2 regions of the Paraburkholderia sp. CNPSo 3076 genome follow, and region 2 is predicted to be linked to the other one. Evidence: riboswitches for the same ligand, from Rfam matches in the RefSeq annotation. Region 2 holds a riboswitch; the other holds the start of a gene.
What was found. Region 2 has a riboswitch for manganese ahead of M3A49_RS35550 (sodium:calcium antiporter). Riboswitches for the same ligand answer to the same signal wherever they lie in the genome.
Positions count from the first base shown of each region.

Region 1: it holds a riboswitch for manganese, as region 2 does, so the genes downstream of both, M3A49_RS23435 (DUF3597 domain-containing protein) here and M3A49_RS35550 (sodium:calcium antiporter) in region 2, are expected to answer to the same signal.

Region 1 covers NZ_JAPMAL010000020.1:15,319-19,732, reverse strand. The annotation lists gene M3A49_RS23440 (efflux RND transporter permease subunit) at 1-1,266, shown strand, start outside; gene M3A49_RS23435 (DUF3597 domain-containing protein) at 1,839-2,234, opposite strand; yybP-ykoY riboswitch at 2,423-2,600, opposite strand; gene M3A49_RS23430 (metal/formaldehyde-sensitive transcriptional repressor) at 2,702-2,977, shown strand; gene dmeF (CDF family Co(II)/Ni(II) efflux transporter DmeF) at 2,985-4,280, shown strand; gene M3A49_RS23420 (DUF1289 domain-containing protein) at 4,284-4,414, shown strand, end outside.
Region 2 covers NZ_JAPMAL010000042.1:16,741-21,154, reverse strand. The annotation lists gene M3A49_RS35565 (hypothetical protein) at 65-346, opposite strand; gene M3A49_RS35560 (hypothetical protein) at 490-702, shown strand; gene M3A49_RS35555 (porin) at 796-1,965, shown strand; yybP-ykoY riboswitch at 2,038-2,141, shown strand; gene M3A49_RS35550 (sodium:calcium antiporter) at 2,319-3,317, shown strand; gene M3A49_RS35545 (HPP family protein) at 3,336-4,414, opposite strand, start outside.

The sequences.
Region 1 (4,414 bases), on a different contig from region 2:
AACCTGAAACCCTTTGGCCAGCGCAAGGACAGTGCCGCGCAGGTTCTCAATCGTCTGAAGCCGCAACTGGCGAAGGTCATGGGCATTTCATTGTCGATGCAGGTTCGCCAGGATATTCAGGTGGGTGGCCGCATCAGCGCTGCGCAGTATCAGTACACGTTGCAGGACCCCGACATCAGCGAACTGAATCACTGGGCGGCCGTGCTGACCGATCGCCTGTCGAAGCTGCCGCAACTCGCTGACGTCACGTCCGACCAGCAAGCCGCCGCTACCAGCGCAACACTCGTAATTGACCGCAGCACGGCTTCGCGTTTTGGCATCACGGCGCAAGCCATCGACGACACGCTCTACGATGCATTCGGCCAGCGGCAGATTGCGACGCTGTTCACGCAATTGAATCAGTACCACGTCGTCGAAGAGGTCGATCCACGCTTTCAACTGACGACGGATGCACTCGCGCATCTCTACGTGCGTTCGCCGCTCACGAATGAACTGGTGCCGCTCAATACGCTCGCCACGATCGAAAACAATGTGTCGCCGATCTCGGTGAATCATCAGGGCCTGTTCCCGGCCGTGACGATCTCGTTCAATCTGGCGGCGGGTCGGTCGCTGGGCGACGCGGTGACGGCGATTCACCAGGCCGAACTCGCAGCAGGCAAGCCCGATAGTTTGACGGGATCGTTTCAGGGCACGGCGCAGGCGTTCCAGGCGTCGCTCGCGAGCGAGCCGTATCTGATCGCCGCGGCGCTCGTGGTGGTCTATCTGATTCTCGGCATCCTGTACGAGAGCGCCATACATCCGCTCACCATCATTTCGACGCTGCCTTCGGCGGGCATGGGCGCATTGCTTGCGTTGATGCTGTGCGGTCAGGATCTGTCGATCATGGGGATGATCGGCATCATTCTGCTGATTGGCATCGTCAAGAAGAACGCGATCATGATGATCGACTTCGCGCTGGTGGCCGAGCGCGAGCAAGGCCTGTCGCCGCGCGAGGCGATCCGCCGGGCCTGTGTGCTGCGCTTTCGTCCAATCATGATGACGACGCTCGCCGCGCTATTCGGCGCGCTGCCGCTCGCACTCGGGCACGGCGCGGGTGCCGAACTGCGCGTGCCGCTCGGCATCGCGATTGTCGGCGGACTGATCGTTTCGCAAATGCTGACGTTGTTTACGACGCCGGTCGTGCACCTGTGGTTTGACCGTCTGTCTCATTGGCTCGCTGATCGGCGTGTGAGGGACAGCGCGGTCAAGGAGCATACCGGCGGTTGATGGCCTTCAGCCTGCCTGGGGCTTTTCTTCCTGATCACCACGGGCGCCGGTGATGCTGCGCGGCGGCCGCGCCCGCTGCTGCGCGCAGGCTCACGGAACACGACGCCGTCGGCGTGCGCGAACGCGACGAGGTCTAGAATGCCGTGCGGCTCGTTGGCGAGCTAAATTCATTCCTCAAAACGCTGTATGCGCGTTTGAGTGCAAGGGACATTTCGCCCCTGTTGGGGTCATGGTCTTGCTTGTATGAACGGCCGCTTGACTAACACGGAGCGGACATTGTCCGCAACAGCGCGGCGGGCAGTTTCGGGTCGATGAACGCCGTCGGCCATGAGAACTGGCCGTCGCGACGGACGAGGGGGCCTGACCAACAAAGGATCAATTTGTTGCGCATGTCGCGCAGGCTTTGTCGGTGAGCTTTTTGCTGGAGATCCGCCGAACAGCCGAGCGCAGATCGGGCGCGTCGTTTGCTGCCGGACGGAAAAGCGGCTACCCGAAGGCAGCCGCGTTACTGCAAGTGTGGTGCGCCGCTCCGCCGTCGCGATCGCCCCAAAACAGGCGACGCTAGCGAGCCGTTAGCCCGCCAGATCTGGCGGCAACTTCCCGCCGTTTGCCGCCAGCGCTTGCATCACCTGTTTGTGCAGCCAGACGTTCATGCTCGCCGAATCGTCCACGTCGCCGTCGTATTTCAGTTCCTGCGCGAGCTGCTTGCGATGCTCGAGGCTACTGTCAACGCCGAGCGCCTTCATTGTGTCGACGATCGACGTGCGCCAGTTCAACGTTTGCCCGCTTTCGCTCACGAGCTGGTCCATGACGGCAGCGACGTCAACGTCAGTCAGCGGCGCGGGCGCGGCATTGGGTGCGCCAGCCTGCGCTGCAGCGGGATCCGGTGTCGGTTCGGCCGCAGGCGGCGGCTGGTCGGGCTTCGCCTTGCCAAAGAGCTTGTTCACGATGTCACCAAAGATGCTCATTTTGAATCCTCCGCAGGTGGGTTATTGACGCAAGCACACTCCGGTCGCGGTACGGGTACTTTCGAGATCCTACGCGACCTTTGTGTCCGCGACGGGGCGATATTTAAAAAAGCCCCGACGCCGGGGTTGCTCATCGACTTCGCCATGAAAGCTTGGTCGGTAGCCGGTCGGCAAACTTTGTTGTTACCGGGCCGCACAGTCAACACGCGATGACACACACCCCCGCGACCCGGCCAGGTGGGGATGCACGTCATCGGTCTTGCCAGGCTTGCGCTGCACACGCCATGTCGCCAGTTAGCGGACAAGTATGTTGACGTGCGCCTCCAGACATTGCGCCTGGAGCGGCTACTCCCCGAAGAGGGCCGCGATTATAAAAGCATCGCGCCGTGTCCCGCAAGGACATTTTAGTATACCCCTCCACCCTATTTCGTTAATATACCCCCCTACGCTATAACTGGAGGCCGAGCATGAGCCATACGATTCGCGAAAAGCAGAAACTGCTCAACCGGGTGCGCCGCATCAAGGGACAGGTCGAGGCCATCGAGCGTGCGCTCGAGGAAGAGCGCGGTTGCATGGACGTGCTGCAGATCATTACGAGCAGCCGTGGCGCGATGAACGGCCTGCTCGCGGTGGTTCTTGAAGACCATATCCGTACGCACCTCGTCGACGCAGAGCCGCACGACGACGAGCACGGCAGCGGCACCGACCAACTGATCGAAGTAGTGCACAGCTACTTCAAGTGAGAGAAACATGAGTCAATTCAAGAACGCCGCTTTCGGGGCGGGACACGATCACATCTTTCTGGGCGCAGCCCACGAAGAGAACGAGCGCAGAACCTGGATGGTGATCGCGCTGTGCAGCGCGATGATGGTGGCTGAAATTGTCGGCGGCAGTCTTTTTGGCTCGCTCGCACTCGTCGCCGATGGACTCCACATGTCGACGCACGCCGGCGCAATGCTGATCGCTGCTTTGGCGTATACCTACGCACGCCGGCACGCGGCCGACCCGCGCTTCGTATTCGGGACCGGCAAGCTCGGAGACCTCGCAGGCTTTACCAGCGCCATCGTGCTCGCGATGATTGCGCTGCTGATTGGGTACGAGGCCGTTTCGCGCTTTCTCTCGCCGGTACCGATCCACTTCGGCCAGGCGCTCCCCATCGCGGTGCTTGGCCTGCTGGTCAATCTGGCGAGCGTCTGGCTGCTGAGCGGCGACCATCACGGGCGCAGCCACGGACACAGTCACGGGCACGCTCATGGCCACGCGCATGGGCATGAAGACGACCACGGCCACGAAGAAGAGGTGCAACGCATCTTCGGTAGCGCCGGCGTCTTTGCCGTTTCGATCTTCGAAGATGGCGTGCCGCCCGTCTTCCGTATCAAGCCAGAAACGGCTGCTTCGAATCTTGGCGCCGATGCTGTTTCAGTGACGACAATCCGCCCCGATGGCGCGCAGCAAACCTTCGCATTTATCGATCGCGGCGGCCATCTCGAGTCGAAGGACGACATTCCCGAGCCGCATGCCTTCAAGGCCGTCGTCCGCCTGCCTGATGGCGAGCATTCAATCGAGTTCGAAGAACACGAGCACGACCACGACGACGCGCAGGCTGCCGCGAACCGTGACCACAACATCCGCTCAGCCTACATTCACGTGATTGCAGACGCTGCAGTTTCCGTGCTGGCCATCATCGGCCTGTTGCTGGCCCGCGCGTTTGGCTGGGTCTGGATGGACCCGCTTGCAGGCACAATTGGCGCGCTCGTCATCGCAAACTGGTCGTGGGGTCTCATGCGCGATACGGGTGGCATCCTGCTCGACATGAACACGGACCGCCGCATGGCCGAGAACGTCCGCCACGTCATCGAAGACAACGGCGACACCGTGCTTGACCTGCATGTGTGGCGCGTAGGCCCAGGGCATATGAGCGCGGTCGTTTCGGTCGCCACAGGTGAAGCACAGCGCAACCCGGGTTTCTATCACGCGGCGCTAAAGCGGTTCAAGGGACTGTCGCATGTGACGGTCGAAGTGAATCCCAACCGGGCCGTAGCCTGAGCCATGGCAGTCAAATCTCCCTGCATCGACCTATGCGCGTTCGATGGCAAGACCGGGCTCTGCACTGGCTGCTACCGGACGCGTGAGGAAGCCCGCGGCTGGAAAAAAATGACAGACCACAGGCGTCATCAGAT
Region 2 (4,414 bases):
ATGCGCGCCGCAGAACACCCGGAGCGGTGCGCGAGCACGGCCGCAAGAAGACCGATCTCGCGAATTACGAACCGAAGAACGGCAAGCAGAAGCCGGCCGGCCCGACGCAATCGCCGGGACCGTTGGGCTGCGGATGCAGGTTCGCGCATCCGGAGAAGGCAGCGGCGACCGTAACGCATAGCGCGGCGCGCAACACGTAAGAAAGAATGCGTGATTTCATGAATAGGACTTGTGCGCTCGCCGACTGCTGCACGCTCGCTTGCGGCGCGCTCGCCGCCTGTGCATGCGCGAGCGCCGCTATCGACAGCATGATTGCGGCGCATGCGCCGCTCTTGAATATCCTCACCTCGTTTCTCCTGTGCGGCCTCGCGGGCCGGGCTATCGGTCATGGCCGGAAGCGTTGCCCGTTCCAGCATCGAATCGGGATGCGACTCGTGAGGCAAGGATAGAGGCGCGACTTTCGCCAAACATCCGCACGAAAATGAAGAAATGTTTAATCTGCGACGCGCAGATAGCGGCCGCGATATTTATTTAGACATTCTTATCAATAACAAAAATTCGCCGCAAAAAAACAACGCCCGCGCGGGTCACAACCTTGTGAAGCCGCAGTGGCGGCGCATTCGCGATCATGCGAATTCTGAAACTCAGTCTTTCCGCTTTTCAAATTCGTCCGCGGAGGGCGCTACGCATAATCGCCGCTGAATTTCGGGGCCGTCGGCAAAACCGTGCCTTAGCGTGCCTTCGCGCGCCGCGATTTCACTCTCACCCATGCCACTCACCAACGAAGACCCTTCCATGAAAAGAACCGCTCTCGCCGCCGCCTTCACACTGGCATCGTTTGCCTCCATCGCTCACGCGCAGAGCAGCGTGACGCTCTACGGCTCGCTCGACACCTCAGTTGCCTGGTTCGGCAACCAGCAAGGCAAGAACGGCTCGGGCGGTACGTTCCAGATGATGTCCGGCAACATGTCGCCGAACCTCTGGGGCCTGCGTGGCACCGAGGACCTCGGCAACGGCCTTTCGGCGATCTTCAAGCTCGAAAGCGGCTTCAACGTCGACAACGGCAAGCAGGGCCAGGGCGGCCGCCTGTTCGGCCGCACGGCCATGGTTGGCCTGAATTCGAGCGCGGCGGGCACCGTCACGCTCGGCCGCCAGTACGATCCGCTCATCGACCTGCAGCCGCTCACCAACGACGGCGCATTCGGCTCCGCGTTCGCCACGCCCGGCGACATGGACAACTATGACAACAGCTACCGCACCAGCAACTCGATCAAGTATGCGAGCCCCAACTTCGGCGGCCTGCAGATGAGCGCGATGTACGCGTTCGGCGGCCAGCCGGGCAGCACCGGCGCGGGCCAGACGTGGGCCGTGGCGGCCGCGTACAACCATGGCCCGTTCGGCTTCGGCGCGGGCTATTTCAAGGCCAATAGCAACGGCGGCACGGCCGCGACGTTCGACGGCCTGAATCCGAACACCGACGTCAACGTGGATTCCGCCGCCATTACGGGCGGCTTCGTCTCCGCAAATTCGCTGCAGATCATTCGCGCGGCCGGCGACTACACGTATGGGCCGGTGACGGCGGGCCTCGCGTACAGCAATGTCGAGTACGCGAACTATCAGAGCGCGTACGGCGCGAACAGCAACACGAAGTTCAACACGGGCCAGGCCTTCATCAACTATCAGGTCACGCCGGTCGCGCTCGTGGGCTTCGGCTACAACTACACGAAGGGTCACGGCAACGGCGTGGACGCGAGCTACAACCAGTTCAGCCTGGGCGGCGACTACTTCCTCTCGAAGCGCACCGATATCTACGCGCTCGCGGGCTACCAGAAGGCGTCGGGCAAGACGATCGACGCGGACACGGGCGAGCTCGTCAACGCGGTCGCCTCGTTCGGCGACTTCGGCAACGATGCGACCAACGACAAGCAGGCGATGGTGATGGTCGGGCTGCGTCACAAGTTCTGATTCGCTTCGCGTGAAGCGAGCGCGGCGAGCGCGCCGGAAATCGCTCGCCGCCTTGAACTTCGGCTATAATCGCCCCCTGTCTTAGGGGAGTAGTCTGCAACGCCTGCTTTGGCGTTGCGCCGCCGTCAACATAATTGGTGCCCCTGCACCATGGCGCCGGCAGCCGTATTGCGGATCATTGCAGCGAATCGCTGCAATTGCGCGGCCTGACGAGACCTATGACGTTTTCCCTTTCACCCGGGCCGGGCGAAGGGAAGCGTCATGGTTTCGGTGCCCGGCTCGCACATCACGGCAAAGATAATGACTCGTCTCGCCCCGCAACTCCTCTTCATTTGCGCCACGGAGCGTTCGTCATGATCTTGACGTTCGCCTTGCTCATTGCCGCGGCTGGCATCATCTACCTGTCCTGCGAGACCTTCGTCAATAGCGTCGAATGGCTCGGCCACAAGCTCAAGGTCACGCAAACCGCCACCGGCACGATCCTCGCCGCGTTCGGCACTGCGCTGCCCGAGAGCGTGGTTACCCTCGTTGCCGTAGCATTCGGCGGCGATCCCGCGCACAAGGAAATTGGCATAGGCGCCGCGATTGGCGGGCCGCTCGCGCTCAGCACGATCGCCTATGCCGTGGTGGGCTTCGCGTTGCTTGCGACAGCGAAGCGCGTGGGCCGCGAGCGCGCGGCCACAGTCGACGTGAATACGCGCCGCCTGCGCCGCGACCAGCTATGGTTCCTCGCGATCTTCGTCGCGAAGATCGCGCTCGGGCTCGTGGTGTTCAGCTTCAAGCCGTTACTGGGGATCGCGTTTCTCGCGGCCTACGCGTTCTACTGCTGGAAGGAGCTTTCCGCCGAAGATGGCGGCGAGGTGGAAGGCGATCTCGAGCCGCTGAAGCTGCGCCCGCACGACGACAATCCGGCCATGGTGTGGATTGTGCTGCAGACGCTGGGCGCGCTCGCGGTGATCTTCGCGGCCTCGCATCTGTTCGTGCAGCAGATCGGCGCCGTGGGGCCATGGCTCGGCCTGAGCCCGCAGTTGACCGCCGTGTTGTTCAGCCCGATCGCCACCGAACTGCCCGAGATCATGAACGCGATCATCTGGGTGCGCCAGGGCAAGGAGCGGCTGGCACTGGCGAACATCAGCGGCGCGATGATGATTCAGGCCACCATTCCCACGGCGTTCGGCCTCTTCTTCACGCCGTGGCATCTCGGCACGCCTGCGATTCTCGCGGCCGTGACGACGATGGTCGCCATCCTGATACTGCAATGGGCGTTTCGCGCGCCGAAGGTGCGCAGCCGTCAGCTCACGCATGTCGGCTGGCTGTATGCGGTGTTCGCGGCGTTGCTGTTCGTGGTGTGACGCGGCCAGGCGCCTGGCTCAGGCTGCCGCTGCGGCGGCCTGCGCGGCGCCTGCGTGGTGATGGAGCCAGCGGATCATGTCCGAATGCTTGACCACGCCGACCAGCCGCCGCGCATCGTCCATCACCGGAATGTCGTGGTAGGCATGCTCGATGAAGATCGGCACCAGATGCGCGAGCGGCGTGGCCCGATGGACCGCGTGCACGCCGGCTGCCATCACGGCTTCCACCGTTTCTTCCACGCGCGCCGACTCGCGCAGCAGCGCGCCGCGCAGCGTGTTCCACAATCGCTTGAGGCCCGCCGCCGGCGCAAGGTCGCCGAGCGCGTGATGCGTGACGACGCCGACCACGCGGTCCATCGCGTCGACCACGGGCAGCGTCGAAGCACCGTGGCGGCGGAACATCTCGTGCGCCGCCCGCGCACCCATTGTCGCGGGCACAGCGGGACAGCCAATCGACATGACTTCCTCGCAAGTTAGTTGTTCGAACGATTTTTGCGGAAAATCCAGCGGCTCCAGTAGATGTTGCGAGAGCGCGGCAAGCGGCGCGGCAGCGGCCGCCGGTGTGGGACGAAACGCGGCGCGCGGATAGCGGTGCCCGGTCAGCGCGTGGAAGGCGAGCGCCGCACCGAGCAATGCAACGGACTGGAACGCGATCGGCGCGAGCACGAAGTGAAAGCCGAGCGCATGAACAGCGGGGCCGCCGAGCACGGCGGTCAACGCGACCGCGCCTGAAGGCGGATGCACGCAGCGGCACAGAAACATCGCGCAGATCGCGAGCGCTACCGCCACGGAAGCCGCCGCGACCGGCGACGCGATCCATTGCGCGCACACCACGCCCATCAGCGCAGAGATGAAGTTGCCGCCAAGAATCGACCACGGCTGCGCAAGCGGGCTATCCGACGCGCCGAACAGCAGCACAGCAGAAGCGCCCATGGGCGCCACGAGCAGCGGGATATCGCCCGCGGCACCGAACATCAAGTGAGTGGCGAGTCCCGTGAAGGCGATGCCGATCAGCGCACCGCCGCAACGCCGCCCCCGCTCCTGCCATTGCGGCGCGGCCGGGTTGGGCACGAAACTCGTCAACCATTCGATGATCG